DNA from 2 places in the Cupriavidus sp. FW216-B1 genome. Region 1 is predicted to be linked to the other one. Evidence: riboswitches for the same ligand, from Rfam matches in the RefSeq annotation. Region 1 holds a riboswitch; the other holds the start of a gene.

Region 1 (3,392 bases):
GGCGCGCGGCAGCGATGGCGCCGGCTGGCCGATGGCGTCAGTGCGCCGCGGGCCGCGCCGCGGCCGGCGCCGGCGTGGCCGGCCGTGGCGCGCCCGCCGGCAGTTCGCCGGTGAAGGCGAAGTCCACCTCCGGCACGCGCCCGCTCACGATGTCCGCGATGGCGCGGCCCGAGCCGCAGCCGTGCGTCCAGCCCAGCGTGCCATGCCCGGTGTTGAGGTACAGCCCGCGCACGGCGGACGCGCCGATGTACGGCACGTTGCCCGGCGTGGCCGGGCGCAGGCCGGTCCAGAACTGCGCCAGCTCGGGCCGGCTCATGCCCGGGAACACCTCCAGCGTGCGCCGCACGATGGCCTCGCAGCGCACCGGGTTGAGATCCATCGCATAGCCGTTGAGCTCCGCCGTGCCGGCGATGCGCAGGCGGTCGCCGAAGCGCGAGAACACCAGCTTGTACTCGTCGTCGGTCAGGCTCACGCTGGGCGCGCGCGTGGCATCGAGCACCGGCAGCGTGGCCGAGTAGCCCTTGGCCGGGTAGATGTCGAGCTTCACGCCGAGCGGGCGCGCCAGCATCGGGCTGAAGCTGCCCAGCGCCAGCACGTAGGCGTCGGCGCTCTCGATGCGGTAGGCGCCGGTCTCGTCGGCGATCTCCACACCGCGCATGGCGCCGCCCTCGGCATGCAGGCGCTGCACCCGCACGCCGTAGCGAAAGCGCACGCCGAGCGCCTCGCAGCGCGCCGCCAGCGCGGTGGTGAAGCGGTGCACGTCGCCCGATTCGTCCTCGCTGGTATAGGTGGCGCCGGCCAGGCGCGGCGCGATGTGCGCCAGCGCCGGCTCCAGCCGCACCACCTCGTCCGGGCCGATCACGCGGCGCTCGCAGCCCAGCTCGCGCATGATGCGCGCCGGCTCGATGGCCGCGTCGAACTCTTTCTGGCTGGTGTAGAAGTGCAGGATGCCGCGCGTCAGGTGGTCGTACTCGATGCCGGTTTCGGCGCGCAGCGCCTGCAGGCTGGCGCGGCTGTAGGTGCCCAGGTTGAGCAACTGGACCATGTTGTGGGTGGAGCGCCGCGCCGAGCACTCGCGCAGGAACTTCAGGCCCCACGACCACTGCGCCGGATCGGCGCGCAGGCGGAACAGCAGCGGCGCGTCCTCGCGCCCCAGCCAGCGCAGCATCTTCAGCGGCGCGCCCGGGTTGGCCCACGGCTCGGCATGGCTGACGGAGATCTGCCCGCCGTTGCCGAAGCTGGTTTCGCGGGCCGCGCCCGCATTGCGCTCCAGCACCACCACCTCATGCCCGGCGCGCGCCAGGTACCACGCCGAGGCGACGCCGATCACGCCGGCTCCCATCACGATGACTTTCATTTCTCAGGCTCCGGATAGCAAAAAGGGACAGCCAGGCCATCCGGCCTGTCTGTCCCCACTGTCCTTTTACCTGAGAGATTCGCCGCACCCGGCATGGGTGGCGGCTTGCCCCTTCGGCGGCCGCGTGCCGCTCACCTTGTCGGTGCGGCCCGGCGCTCTCCAGTTCGTTCGGTTTCCAGTCTTTTGCACCTGAGCGTTTCAGGGGTACGCCTTCGGTAGAGGGGTCTTCCCATGCATGGTGAAGGCGCCTCGTTCTCCTGGAAGGCGCAAGGTAACACGGCTCGATCGGCGCCGGCAAGCGCCGCCCGCGCGGGTGTTGCGGCTTACGCGTCGAGCACCGTCGGCCAGAGCACCATCGCCCCGACGTTCAGCAGGACCGTGGCCCAGAAGGTGGCCTGGAACGACGCCTTGCGGTTCTTGTGCCGCAGCAGGTGCTGGGCCGCCAGCGCGCCCGGCCAGCCGCCGCACAGCGCGAGCAGGTGCAGCTCGTTCTCCGGAATGCGCTGTTCGCTGCGCACGGCGCGCCGCTTGTCGACGGCATAGCGCGCGAAGGCCGCCACGCTCAGCCCGAGGCTGGCCAGTGCCACGCCGCGCGGCAGACGGCCGGCGAGCGAAGCCGCGAAGATCGCCAGCAGCGCGAACGCTGCTACCAGCGCCGGCAGCAGGTTCGTCCGTCCCGCCGGCCCGGCCTGCCCGGGCGCGCCCGCGATCGAGACCTGGCTCGCCTGCGGGCGGCCGTCCTTGCCCGCCGACAATTCGAACGACACGCGGTCGCCGACCTTGGGCGCGACGGCGCGGCCCTGCAGCGCGCTGATATGGAAAAAAACGTCTTTCGACTGGGCGTGGATCTCGATGAACCCATAGCCCTTGTCGGCATGCCATGCCTTGATCCGTCCGCCTTTTCTCATCCCCGTGCCTGCATTCTTGTCGACAGAGAAGTGTAGCGGATGCGGCAGGCCGGCAGCGCCGCGCACGGCCCGCTGGAGCAGGCCATGCGCCGGTGCCCTGGTCAGCCGCCGATGCCCAGCAGCTCGACCTCGAAGTTCAGCGTCGCGTTGGGCGGGATCGTGCCGGGCACGCCGCGCGAGCCGTAGGCGGTCGGGCCCGGGCAGACCAGCTTGGCCTTGCCGCCGACCTGCATCTTCTGCACGCCCTCGGTCCAGCACGGGATCACGCGGTTGAGCGGGAACGAGATCGGCTGGCCGCGCTTGTACGAGCTGTCGAACTCGGTGCCGTCGGTAAGCGTGCCGCGATAGTGGACCTTGACCGTGTCGGACGCCTTGGGCGACGGGCCGGTGCCCTTGACGAGGTGCTGGATGGTCATGCCCGAGGGCAGCGTCTCGGCCGGGCCCGCGGGCGCGGCGGCGTGGACGGCGCCGGCGGTGGCGAGGGCGGCGAGGAACAGGGTGATCTTCTTCATCGTTGGCTTGGCTGGGTGGAAAAATCGGGTTCCGGCCGTGGCCGGAAAGCCGCATCTTAAACCGGGACGCGGGCCGCCCCGGCGTTTTCCTCCCGCGCGGGTCCCCGCGCCATCGATCCGTCAGGGCATCACGGGCGGACGATAGGGCAGCGTGGTCGCGAAGGCCCACAGCATGAACAGCACCAGCGGCGCGTGGACCAGCAGCTGGGTGAAGGTGAAGCCCACCACGTCCTTGGCGCGGATGCCGAGCACGCCCAGCAGCGGCAGCATCCAGAACGGGTTGATGAGGTTGGGCAGCGCCTCCGCGGCGTTGTACACCTGCACGGCCCAGCCGAGGTGGACCTGCAGCTGGTTGGCGGCCTGCATCACGTAGGGCGCCTCGATGACCCACTTGCCGCCGCCGGAGGGCACGAAAAAGCCCAGCACCGCCGAATAGACGCCCATCACCGCGGAGAACGATTCGCGGGTGGCCACCGAGACGAAGGCCGAGGCCAGGTGGTGCGACAGGCTCGCGCCGTCCACGCCGATGGCCTTGGTCAGCATGAACGCGATGCCGCCGTACAGCGGGAACTGGATCAGCACGCCGGCCGTGGACGGCACGGAGCGCGCGACCGC
Region 2 (3,392 bases), on a different contig from region 1:
GCAGGCGTTGGTGTCCTGGTATTCGTCCACCAGGAAGTAGCGCAGGCGGTTCTGCCATTTCATGCGAACCGCCTCGTCGCGCGCGAACAGCTCGGCCGGCAGGCGGATCAGGTCGTCGAAGTCCACCGCCTGGTAGGCGTGCAGCGTGGCCACGTAGTTGCGGTAGACCAGCGCGGCCTGGTGATCGTCGGCGCTCTCGGCGATGGCGATGGCGGTCTCGGGATCGACCATGCCGTTCTTCCACAGCGAGATCGTGCTCTGCACGCTGCGGATCAGCTTCTTGTCGGTGGTGGCGAGTTGCTCCTGCACCAGGCCGAAGCAGTCGTCCGAGTCCATGATGGAAAAGCGCGGCTTGAGTCCCACGTGCTCGGCCTCGGCGCGCAGGATCTGCACGCCGAGCGAGTGGAAGGTGCTCACCGTCATCTGCTTGAGCGGGATGCGGCGGCCCTCGCGCGTGGTCTTGCCTTCCATCAGCTTGGCGATGCGCTCCTGCATCTCCTTGGCGGCCTTGTTGGTGAAGGTCACGGCGGCGATGTGCTTCGGCTCGAAGCCCTTGTCCTCGATCAGGTGCGCGATCTTCTGCGTGATCACCCGCGTCTTGCCGGAGCCGGCGCCGGCCAGCACCAGGCAGGGTCCGTCGAGATAACGGACGGCTTCGGATTGGGCGGGATTGAGTCCGTGGGTCATGCGTCGGGGCGTGGTGGCGGAAGCGGATGGCGAAATGGCGGGCGCGGGCCCGGCAAGGACCGGCAAGGACAAAGCGGCCAGGGCTGCCTGTGAAGACCGCGGCACCGGGACGGCGATCCCGCGGGCGGCCGCAGCGGCAGATGTTAACACGGCGGCGGGTCCGCCCCCGCCGGCCCGGCGCCGTGCGTTGACAAGCCACCGGGGCTGCCTGTAGAGTCGCGCCATCCGACCGGGAGAGCGCGCAGAGCCTGCGCCGCCGAAGGGGTATCACCCGAAAACTCTCAGGCACCAAGGACTGGTCGGATCGGCCCGCAACATGCACACGATGCAGGCCGTACTCTGGAGAGCGGCACCCGCCGCCTGCGCGCAGCGCAAGGCATGGCGAGCGTGCCCACCGAAGGGGCGCGCAAGGCACTGGTCCGCGGGACCGCCTTGTAATCTCTCAGGTATCGAGGACAGAGGGGTCATCCGCCGCAGCGGATCCGGCAGCGCCATGCGCGCCGGCCATGCGGCGGATGACCCTTTTTTCGTTTCCGAACCGAGATTTCCGCTTCCCCCGAGGACTACATGACGCTCCAGGCCACGCCCCTCAATGCCATCCACCGCGCGCTCGGCGCCCGCATGGTCGACTTCGGCGGCTGGGACATGCCGGTCAACTACGGCTCCCAGATCGAAGAACACAACGCCGTGCGCACCGACGCCGGCATGTTCGACGTGTCCCACATGTGCGTGGTCGACCTGGCCGGCGCCAACGTGCGCGCGTTCCTGCGCGGCCTGCTGGCCAACAACGTCGACAAGCTGCAGACGCCGGGCAAGGCGCTCTACTCGTGCATGCTCGACGAGCGCGGCGGCGTCATCGACGACCTGATCGTCTACTTCTTTGCCGAGGACCGCTTCCGCCTGGTGGTCAACGCCGGCACCGCCAACGGCGACATCGAATGGATCCGCGCGCGCAATGCCGCCACCGGCAGCGGCGTGGCCATCACCCCGCGCCGCGGCGACAACGCGCCGGCCGGCGCCGCGCCGCTGGCCATCGTCGCGGTGCAGGGCCCGAACGCGCGCGCCAAGGTGTGGAGCGCCTTCCCGGCCACCCAGCCGAGCGAGGCGCTCAAGCCGTTCAACGCCATCGTGGTGCAGGACCCCGCGCTGGGCGAGGTCATGGTGGCGCGCACCGGCTATACCGGCGAGGACGGCTTCGAGCTGGTGGTGCCGGCCGAGAACGTCGCCGGCCTGTGGGAAAAACTGAACGCCGCCGGCGTGCGCCCGGCCGGCCTGGGCGCGCGCGACACGCTGCGCCTGGAAGCCGGCATGAACCTGTACGGCCAGGACATGGACATCCACACCTCGCCGCTCGACGCCGGCCTGGCCTGGACCGTGGACCTGCAGAGCGAGCGCGACTTCACCGGCAAGGCGGCGCTCGCCGCCGCCGGCCAGACCCGCCAGTTCACCGGCCTGATCCTGCGCGAGAAGGGCGGCGTGCTGCGCGCGCACCAGAAAGTGATCACCGCGGCCGGCGAGGGCGAGATCACCAGCGGCACCTTCAGCCCCTCGCTGTCCCTGTCCATCGCTTTTGCCCGCCTGCCGCTCGGCGTTGCCGCCGGCGCCGAGGTGCAGGTCGAGATCCGCGACCGCAAACTCGCCGCGACTGTGGTTAAACTGCCGTTTGTGCGCAATGGCAAGGCACTCGTGAGCTGAACGCTCGCACCCGGTCACAGCGCGCCCGCCGGCGGCCACCCCCGCTCCACGCGATCCCCCGCCCGGCTGGCGCTGAACAACAAACCGCATCTGGAGAATTCCATGACTTTCCCCGCCGACCTGAAGTACACCGAGTCCCATGAATGGGTGCGCGTCGAAGCCGACGGCACGCTGACCATCGGCATCACCGACCACGCGCAGGACGCGCTGGGCGACATCGTGTTCCTGGAACTGCCCGAAGTGGGCAAGTCGGTGGGCGCGGGCGACGCGCTGGCCGTGGTGGAATCGGTCAAGGCCGCGTCCGACATCTACGCCCCGGTGGCCGGCGAAGTGATCGCCATCAACGACGCCGCCGTGGCCGCGCCGGAAAGCGTCAATGCCGACGCCTTCGATGCCTGGCTGTTCAAGCTCAAGCCGGCCAACAGCGACGACGTCAACGGCCTGATGTCGGCCGACGCCTACAAGGCCAGCGTCGGCGCCTGACGCCCCGCCACACTCCCGCCGTTCCCGCGCGGCCGCCATGCCGCGGGAACGGCGACTGAATACCGATGCGCGGCGGCCAGGCCGACCACCTGCCGCCGCGCGCCCAACGAGGTTCTTGCCATGAACGCCCCGCTTCCCACCACCGCCGCCCAAGGTGCCCGGCCCACGCTGGCCGAACTGGAGGCGCGCGACGCCTTCGCTTCCCGTCATATCGGCCCCGACGCCGCCGAGCAGCAGCACATGCTCGAGGTGCTCGGCTACGGCAGCCGCGCCGCGCTGATCGACGCCGTCATCCCCGCCGCCATCCGCCGCCGCGACGGCATGCCGCTGGGCGAGTTCACCGAGCCGCTGACCGAGGAAGCCGCGCTGGCGAAACTGCGCGGGCTGGCCGGCAAGAACCAGGTGCTCAGGAGCTTCATCGGCCAGGGCTACTACAACACGCTCACGCCGGGCGTCATCCTGCGCAACATCTTCGAGAACCCGGCCTGGTACACCGCCTACACGCCGTACCAGCCGGAGATCTCGCA

The links. A riboswitch is a leader RNA that binds a small molecule or an ion and turns the genes downstream of it on or off. The one in region 1 is predicted to bind glycine.
Region 2: another riboswitch for glycine. It lies ahead of gcvT (glycine cleavage system aminomethyltransferase GcvT); the one in region 1 lies ahead of AC3WXD_RS01740 (D-amino acid dehydrogenase).

What each region holds. Positions count from the first base shown of each region.
Region 1 covers NZ_JBYTEL010000001.1:419,946-423,337, forward strand. The annotation lists gene AC3WXD_RS01740 (D-amino acid dehydrogenase) at 38-1,357, opposite strand; glycine riboswitch at 1,406-1,530, opposite strand; gene AC3WXD_RS01745 (DUF1294 domain-containing protein) at 1,681-2,265, opposite strand; gene AC3WXD_RS01750 (FKBP-type peptidyl-prolyl cis-trans isomerase) at 2,367-2,777, opposite strand; gene AC3WXD_RS01755 (short-chain fatty acid transporter) at 2,898-3,392, opposite strand, start outside.
Region 2 covers NZ_JBYTEL010000009.1:124,890-128,281, reverse strand. The annotation lists gene AC3WXD_RS19850 (UvrD-helicase domain-containing protein) at 1-687, opposite strand, end outside; glycine riboswitch at 908-995, shown strand; glycine riboswitch at 1,017-1,156, shown strand; gene gcvT (glycine cleavage system aminomethyltransferase GcvT) at 1,255-2,382, shown strand; gene gcvH (glycine cleavage system protein GcvH) at 2,485-2,865, shown strand; gene gcvP (aminomethyl-transferring glycine dehydrogenase) at 2,986-3,392, shown strand, end outside.